One region of the Streptomyces sp. NPDC048416 genome, then DNA from elsewhere that is predicted to be linked to it. Evidence: riboswitches for the same ligand, from Rfam matches in the RefSeq annotation. Region 1 holds a riboswitch; the other holds the start of a gene.
What was found. Region 1 has a riboswitch for S-adenosylmethionine ahead of ACGFW5_RS18600 (aminotransferase class V-fold PLP-dependent enzyme). Riboswitches for the same ligand answer to the same signal wherever they lie in the genome.
Positions count from the first base shown of each region.

Region 1 (4,206 bases):
CCTCGCGCCCACCGCGGCGGAGCCGCGCAATGACGCAGTCCCGCGCCTCTGTAGGACACCCCGAGCTGCGCGATGCCGGACAGCATGGGCATCTTCAGCCTGTCCGGCGATTGAGGACGAGCGCCGTTCAGGCGCGGCGGGGTCTGGGGCAGAGCCCCAGGGCAGTGGGGGAGGACGAGGGCCGGCCAGGCGCGGGCGGGGTCTGGGGCGGAGCCCCAGGGCAGTGGGGGACGCCGTACAGGCGCGGCGGGGTCTGGGGCGGAGCCGCAGGGCGGTGGGGCTCAGCGGGGCTGGGCCGCCGGGACGCAGCGGCCGGACTCCGTGCGGTACTGCCACTTCGCGCCCTCGGCCACGAGCCCCCGCACCGCCCCCACAAAACGCTCCACGTGCTCGTCCGGCGTGCCCGCCCCGAAGCTGACCCGGATCGCGTTCAGCGAGCGCTCACCCGGCTCGGCCTCCGGCGCCCCGCACTCCCCCGGGTCCTGCGGGTCGCTGCCGAGCAGCGTGCGTACCAGCGGGTGGGCGCAGAAGAGCCCGTCGCGCACCCCGATCCCGTACTCCGCGGAGAGCGCCGCCGCGAAGTGCGAGCTGTTCCAGCCCTCGACGACGAACGAGATGACGCCGACCCGGGGCGCGTCGTCCCCGAACAACGACAGGACCCGCACCGCGGGGACCTCGGCAAGCCCCGCGCGGACCTTCGCGATCAGGTGCCGCTCCCGCTCGACGAGCGCGTCGAAGCCCGCCTCGGTGAGCGCCTTGCAGGCGGAGGCGATGGCGTAGACACCGATGACGTTGGGCGAGCCGGCCTCGTGGCGCGCGGCCGTCGTGTGCCACTCGACGTCCACGCCGCCGTCGGCGCGCCGGGCGACCTTCTTGGAGGCGCCGCCGCCGGCCAGGTACGGAGCGGACGCCTGGAGCCAGTCCGCGCGGCCCGCCAGCACGCCCGAGCCGAACGGCGCGTACAGCTTGTGCCCGGAGAAGGCGACCCAGTCGACGTCCAACTCCCTTACGGAGACGGGGTGGTGGGGCGCGAGCTGGGCGGCGTCGAGCACGATGCGAGCGCCGTGGGCGTGCGCCGCGGCGGCGAGTTCGCGTACCGGCCACAGCTCTCCGGTGACGTTGGACGCGCCGGTGACGCAGACCAGCGCGGGCCCGTAGGGGTCACGGTCGGCGAGCGCGCGCTCCAGTGTCTCGACGGCCTGCCGCGGGGTGCGGGGCGCGTCCAGGTACGTGACGTGGGCGTCCTGCCAGGGCAGCAGCGAGGCGTGGTGCTCGGTCTCGAAGACGAAGACCTGGCAGCCGGCGGGGAGTGCCTGGGCGAGCAGGTTCAGCGAGTCGGTGGTGGAGCGGGTGAAGACGACCTGGTCACCGGGGCGGCAGTCGAGGAATTCCGCGACCGTGACGCGGCTGCTCTCGAACAGGTCGGTGGAGAGCTGCGAGAGGTAGCCGGCTCCGCGGTGCACGCTGGCGTAGTAGGGGGCGTACGCGGCGACGTCGTCCCAGACCCGCTGGAGGGCGGGCGCGCTCGCCGCGTAGTCGAGGGCGGCGTACGTCACCTCGCCGCCGGTGACCAGCGGCACGGTGACATCGCGGCCGAGCACCGGCAGCGGCGCCGCACAGCAGGGCTCGGCGGTTTCGACGACAGCGGCCTCGACGACGGCGGACTCGATGACGGTGGGGGCGGCGACGGCGGGGGCGGCGGGGCGTGCGGACATGGCGGTATCTCCCAGCAGGGCAAGGCGAGTCGGCTTCGGACCCCGGGTACGGCAGCGCGGCCCCGTCCCGAAGGGGAGGGCTCAACTGCGGTGCTGTGCACGGGGGTTGTCCTCAGACACGCGGCACTCAGGCGGCTGCGCGGAGGAGGGTGAAGAAGGGGCGGTACGCCCTATCGCATTCGCTTGCTCACGAGACTGCTCCCTTGAGGACCAGGACCCCAGGGCTGTGACATCACGCGATGTCCAGGGGTCCGCGCTTGCCGTGGGCCTTGCTGCCCACGACCTGGTCTTCACCCGGGGCACCCCGCCACGGACGGAGGGTTGCCGGACAGCGAGCCGGGGCCTAAATCGCTGTCACTCATGACCTTGAACAGCATCCTGCCACACGTCGCCGCGTGCGCAAGGCGCAGTCCGCGATCCGGACTGCGCCTCACGTCACATCAGGGTCCGGCCGATGGCGTACGGCTCACGCGTTGCTCGCCGCGACCCAGCGCTCCAGGGTCCGCCCGGCCGCCCCGGAGTCGATGGCCTCGGCGGCCCGGGTCATCGCGGCGCCGAGCTGTTCGGCGAGCGGGCCGCCGCCGGGTCCCAGGGCGACCAGCGCGGCCGCCGAGTTGAGCAGCACCGCGTCGCGCACCGGCCCCCGCTCCCCGGCGAGGAGCCGGCGGACGATCTCCGCGTTCTCCGAGGGGTCGCCGCCGCGCAGGGCCTGGATGGGCACGATCTGGATGCCGACGTCGCGCGGGTCGAAGGCCTCCTCGCGCACGGCGCCGTCACGCACCACCCAGACCCGCGAGGTGGCGGTGGTGGTGAGCTCGTCCAGGCCGTCGTCGCCGCGGAAGACCAGCGCGGACGAACCGCGCTCGGCGAGCACGCCCGCCACGATGGGAGCCATCCTCACATCGGCGACCCCGGTCGCCTGGGCGCGTACCTTCGCCGGATTGGTGAGCGGGCCCAGCACGTTGAAGGTGGTGCGGATGCCCAGCTCCTTGCGGGCGGCGGCCACGTACCGCAGGGCGGGGTGGAACGTCACCGCGAAGCACATGGTGATCCCGGCCTCCTCGGCCACCTCCACCACCCGCTTCGGCGACAGTTTCAGATTGACGCCGAGTTTTTCCAGGACGTCGGATGCGCCGCTGGCGGAGGACGCGGCGCGGTTGCCGTGCTTGACGACCTTGGCGCCGGTCCCGGCCACCACGATGGCCGACATGGTGGAGATGTTGACGGTCTTGGCGCCGTCGCCGCCGGTGCCGACGATGTCGACGCTGGGCCCCGGCACCTCGATCAGGTGGGCGTGCTCGTACATGGTGCGCACCAGACCGGTGATCTCGGCGATCGTCTCGCCCTTGGCGCGCAGGGCGACCATGAAGCCCGCGATCTGGGCGTTGGTCGCCTCGCCGCTCATGATCTGGTCCATCGCCCAGGCCGTCGCGTCCTCGCTCTGGTCGGCGCCGCTCAGCAGTGAGTCCAGGACACCCGGCCAGGAGTAGGCCGCCACGGTGTCGCCTCCGGTGGGGGTAACAGCGCTCATGCTCGCTCCTGGTGGTCACAAGGGACGGGGGTGGTCACAAAGGACGGGATACCGCCCGTCAGCCTATCGACAGGCGCCGGGCGGTCCGCGCCCGTGCCCGCAGTGCGGACGCCGTGAAAAGACTCCGGCCCGGCCCCCGTGAAGGGGCCGGGCCGGAGCCTCGGTTGTGGCGACCGTCAGGTCAAGCGGGGATCAGTGGTGGCCGTGGCCGCTCGTGATCTCCTTGTACTCCTCGGCCGTCGGCTTGGGGATCTGGTTGCCCTCGCCGTAGTAGCCCTTGCTGAGCTTGGCGCGCAGCTTCTGCGTCCGGGAGACCTTGCGGACGACACCGTTCTCGTCGACCGTCGGGCCGATCTCGGCCGGCTTGTACTGCTCGTGCGCGGTGAGCTTGTAGCGCGCAGCGGCGTCCAGCGGCTCGTGGATCTCGACGAACTCACCGTGCGGCAGCCGCTTGATGATGCCGGACTCGCGTCCGTGCAGCACCTTCTCGGCGTCGCGCCGCTGCAGACCCAGGCAGACCCGCTTGGTGGCGATGAACGCCAGGACCGGAGCGACGAAGAACGCGATCCGCACGAACCAGGTGATGACGTTGATCGAGAGGTGGAAGTGGGTCGCCCAGAGGTCGTTTCCACCACCGATCAGCAGCACCATGTACCAGGTGATCCACGCGACACCGAACGCGGTACGGGTCGGCGCGTTGCGCGGCCGTTCCGCCATGTGGTGCTCGCGCTTGTCGCCGGTGACCCAGGACTCGATGAACGGGTACACCGCGATGGCCGCCAGGACCAGCGGGAAGACCAGCAGCGGGATGAACACGCCCAGGACGAGCGTGTGGCCCCACAGGTTGATCTCCCAGCCCGGCATCACACGGATGAGGCCTTCGGGGAAGCCCATGTACCAGTCGGGCTGGGCGCCGGTGGAGACCTGGTCCGGCCGGTAGGGGCCGATCGCCCAGATCGG
Region 1 is NZ_JBICXU010000013.1:45,960-50,165, forward strand. Features, by position in the region: gene ACGFW5_RS18600 (aminotransferase class V-fold PLP-dependent enzyme) at 282-1,715, opposite strand; SAM riboswitch class IV at 1,964-2,081, opposite strand; gene trpD (anthranilate phosphoribosyltransferase) at 2,182-3,246, opposite strand; gene ACGFW5_RS18610 (cytochrome bc complex cytochrome b subunit) at 3,439-4,206, opposite strand, start outside.

Region 2 (4,206 bases), on a different contig from region 1:
CGACCGGAGTCCAACTCTCCGTCCCGTACGCCGCGTTGATGTCCTCGGCGACCCGGGCGACCTGAGCCGTGTAGTCCCGGTACACCGCCAGGTCCTGCCGCGAGGGGTAGGCGAAGGCGACGTGCACGACCCGCTCGCGCCACTCGGGGCGCGTGTCCAGCAGGTGCCGGTAGGCGTGCAGGCCGCGCACGATGTTCTTGGACAGCTCGGTGCGGTCGACCCGCACGATCGCCTTGCGGCCCGCCCCGATCTGCTCGCGCAGCGCGACCATCCGCTCCTCGACGTCGCCCTGGTGCGCGCGCTCCCGCAGGAAGTCGCCGTCCGCGCCCAGCGGGTGCACCGCGATGTCCGTCGTCCGGGTGGGCCCGCCGCTCGTCCCGTGCCGGAAACGGCGCCGGCCGTCGCCGTGCGGGGTGATCAGGTCCGCCTCGCCCTCCAGTATGAGCACCACCGCGTCCGCGAACGCCGATGCCCACCGCCAGGTGAGGAACCCGAGCCGGTCCGCCCCGAGCATCCCGCGCAGCAACTGGCGCGCGATGTCGTCCGGGAGCATCCGGAAGTAGTCCGCAGGCGCCCACGGCGTGTGCGAGAAGTGCCCGATGCGCAGGTCGGGGCGGAGCTCACGGAGCATGCCGGGGACCAGCGCCAGGTGGTAGTCCTGCACCAGGACGCGCGCCCCGTCCGCCGCCTCCGCCGCCAGCGCCTCGGCGAAGGCCCGGTTGTACGCCTCGTAGGACGCCCACTGCCGCCGGAACTCCGCGTCGAAGACCGGTTCGAGCGGCGTCTGGTACAGCATGTGCTGGACGAACCACAGCACCGAGTTCGCGATGCCGTTGTACGCGTCGGCGAATACGTCCGCCTCGATGTCCAGCATCCGGACGCCCTGCTCGCCCACGCCCCGCCGCACCGCCTCGCGGTCGCCCTCGCCGAGCGCCGCGCACACCCACACCGAGTCCACGTCGGAGCCGATCGCGCTGAGCCCGGAGACGAGGCCGCCGCCGCCCCGCCTGGATTCGAGCGAGCCGTCCTCGTTGAGGACGTACGAGACGGGGCCGCGGTTGGACGCGACGAGGACCTGAGCCCGGGGGGATGTGTGCGCGGTGACCATGATGCGGAACCTAGCCCGCCCCGCAATACCTCAAACACCCGTACGCCCGACCCCATGGACGGGATCGAGCCACCCCTCTGGACCGGTTACGCCGCCCGGTGCACCTGGTACTCCTCGATCTCCCGCATCGGGGGCCGCTCCTCGGTGTCCACCGCGTACGTGCGCGGCACGAAGCCGTGCTCGCCGCGTTCGAACTGGGTCAGCTCGGGGCGTACGAGGTGGCCGCGGGACAGCCGCAGCTGGGCGGTGCGGTAGATCGCGGCGGCCATCCGGCCGAGCGCCTGGCCGTCCTGGTGGCGGTGCTTGCGTACGCCCACGTCGACCTGGGCCAGCGCGTCGAGCCCCACCGTGTGCAGCGCGTCGACGAGGAGCGCGAGCTCGACCCCGTATCCGACGGGGAAGGGAAGCCGTTCGAGCAGGGCGCGCCTGGCGGCGTACTCCCCGCCCAACGGCTGGACGATTCCGGCCAGTTGGGGCCAGTGGAGGTTGAGCAGCGGGCGCGCCACCAGCTCGGTGACCCGGCCGCCCTGGCCCGCGGCCGTGCCGAGCGGACGGTCGTACATCGCCTTGACGAAGTCCACGTCCGGGTCGGTCAGGAGCGGCCCCACGATGCCGGAGACGAACGTCGCGTCGAAGTCCTTGAGGTCGGCGTCGACAAAACACACCACGTCGCCGCTGGTCACAAGGAGCGAGCGCCACAGCACCTCGCCCTTGCCGGGCAGCGCGGGCAGCGCAGGCAGGATCGCGTCGCGGTGCACGACCCGGGCCCCGGCGGCGGCCGCGACCTCGGCCGTACGGTCGGTGGAGCCGGAGTCGACGACCACCAGTTCGTCGACGAGCGGCACGGAAGCGGTCATCAGCTCCCGCCGGACCGTGGCCACGATCTCGCCGACCGTGGCCTCCTCGTCGAGCGCGGGCAGCACCACGCTGACGGTCGTTCCCGTACGGTGTTTCGCGGCCAGCATCCGCTCCAGCGGCCGCTCGGCCGCGGACCAGGAACGCCTGCTCAGCCAGCGTTCCACCTCTTCCAGCACGGTCGTCGGCCTCCTTGTGTGATCCATCTCGCGGTTCGGACGACTATCTCAAGCGTCCAGGGCTTCGGTTACAGTCTTGAACAACGCGAGGGACCGTCGCATGCCGGGGGTCCCCACGCCGACAATCGAATACCGCTCATCCAGAGGGGCAGAGGGAAACGGCCCGTTGAAGCCCCGGCAACCCTCCAGTCGGTTCTCGTCGATCACGTACGCACGTCGATCAAGACACGAGGCCACCGGCTAGGGAAGGTGCCAAATCCGTCTCATGGCGAAGTTCGCCCTGAGGAAGATGAGGAGAAAGGGCCTCCCTCCATGTCTGCACAGACTGCCGAAAGCCGCACCACCGCCGAGACCACTTCCGGCACCCCTTCCACGACCTCTTCCGGTACTGCTTCCGGCACCCCGGTCGATCTCGGTCCGGCGTCCGCGCTTTCCTGCCGCGAGTGCGGCCAGCGTTTCGAACTTGGCCCGATCTTCGCCTGTGAACTGTGTTTCGGACCGCTCGAAGTGGCTTATGACCTGCCGCTCGGCGACCCCGAGGCGCTGCGCAAGCAGATCGAGGCCGGTCCCGAGAACATCTGGCGTTACGCGCCGCTGCTGCCCGTCCCCGCCGACGTGGCCGACAAGCCGAACCTGAACCCCGGCTTCACCAAGCTCGTCAAGGCCGAGAACCTGGCGCGCGAACTGGGCGTCGAGCCCGGCAAGCTGTTCGTCAAGGACGATTCCGGCAACCCGACGCACTCCTTCAAGGACCGCGTCGTCGCCCAGGCCCTTGAGGCCGCCCGCGCCTTCGGCTTCACCACGCTCTCCTGCTCCTCCACCGGAAACCTCGCCGGCGCGGTCGGCGCCGCCGCCGCGCGGGCCGGCTTCCGCTCCTGTGTGTTCATCCCGCACGACCTGGAGCAGGGCAAGGTCGTCATGGCCGCGGTGTACGGCGGCGAGCTCGTCGGCATCGAGGGCAACTACGACGACGTGAACCGCTTCTGCTCCGAGCTCATCGGCGACCCGCTGGGCGAGGGCTGGGGCTTCGTCAACGTCAACCTGCGTCCGTACTACGGCGAGGGTTCCAAGACGCTGGCGTACGAGATCTGCGAGCAGCTCGGCTGGCAGCTGCCCGACCAGCTGGTCATCCCGATCGCCTCGGGCTCGCAACTCACCAAGATCGACAAGGGCCTTCAGGAGCTCATCAAGCTCGGCCTGGTCGAGGACAAGCCGTACAAGATCTTCGGCGCCCAGGCCGAGGGCTGCTCCCCGGTGTCGACGGCCTTCAAGGCCGGGCACGACGTCGTACGCCCGCAGAAGCCGGACACCATCGCCAAGTCGCTCGCCATCGGCAACCCGGCGGACGGCCCGTACGTCCTGGACATCGCGCGCCGAACCGGCGGTGCGGTGGAGGACGTCAACGACGAGCAGATCGTCGACGCCATCAAGCTGCTCGCCCGCACCGAGGGCATCTTTGCGGAGACCGCGGGCGGCGTGACCGTCGGCGTCACCCGCAAGCTCATCGAGGCCGGCCTCCTCGACCCGTCGCTCACCACGGTCGTGCTCAACACCGGTGACGGACTGAAAACCCTGGACGCGGTGGCCGCCACGTCCCAGGCGACGGCAACCATCCGCCCGAGCCTGGACGCCTTCCGCGACGCGGGCCTGGCCCACTGAGTCCTTGCCGGACGACGGCGAGGCTGAGGCGGGCCTGGCCCGCTGAGCCTCTGCCGACTGGCGGCCGGGCGGCCCGGGTCCGGCTCGGCGCGGGTCCGGCTCGCTGCGCCCGTGCCGCTTGACGGCGCGGGTACCGGCCTGCCGGGCCGCTGTCGGTGACGATGCGGGTGACCGCCGACCGGCCACCGACCGCCCGCCGACCGGCCGCTGACCCGTCTTGCCGACGACGCGCCGGAGCCCCGACGCCTGGCGCGCCGCCCGGACCACTGCTGAACGATCGACTAGGAGTACCGAACCATGAGCGTGAACGTCCGCATCCCCACGATCCTCCGCACCTACACCGGCGGCAAGGCCGAGGTCACGGCCGACGGCGCGACCCTCGCCGAGGTCATCGCCGACCTGGAG
Region 2 is NZ_JBICXU010000021.1:76,233-80,438, forward strand. Features, by position in the region: gene ACGFW5_RS24185 (trehalose-6-phosphate synthase) at 1-1,108, opposite strand, end outside; gene ACGFW5_RS24190 (glucosyl-3-phosphoglycerate synthase) at 1,195-2,142, opposite strand; SAM riboswitch class I at 2,276-2,438, shown strand; gene thrC (threonine synthase) at 2,455-3,801, shown strand; gene ACGFW5_RS24200 (MoaD/ThiS family protein) at 4,099-4,206, shown strand, end outside.
Region 2: linked by a shared signal. The riboswitch ahead of thrC (threonine synthase) and the one ahead of ACGFW5_RS18600 (aminotransferase class V-fold PLP-dependent enzyme) in region 1 are both predicted to bind S-adenosylmethionine.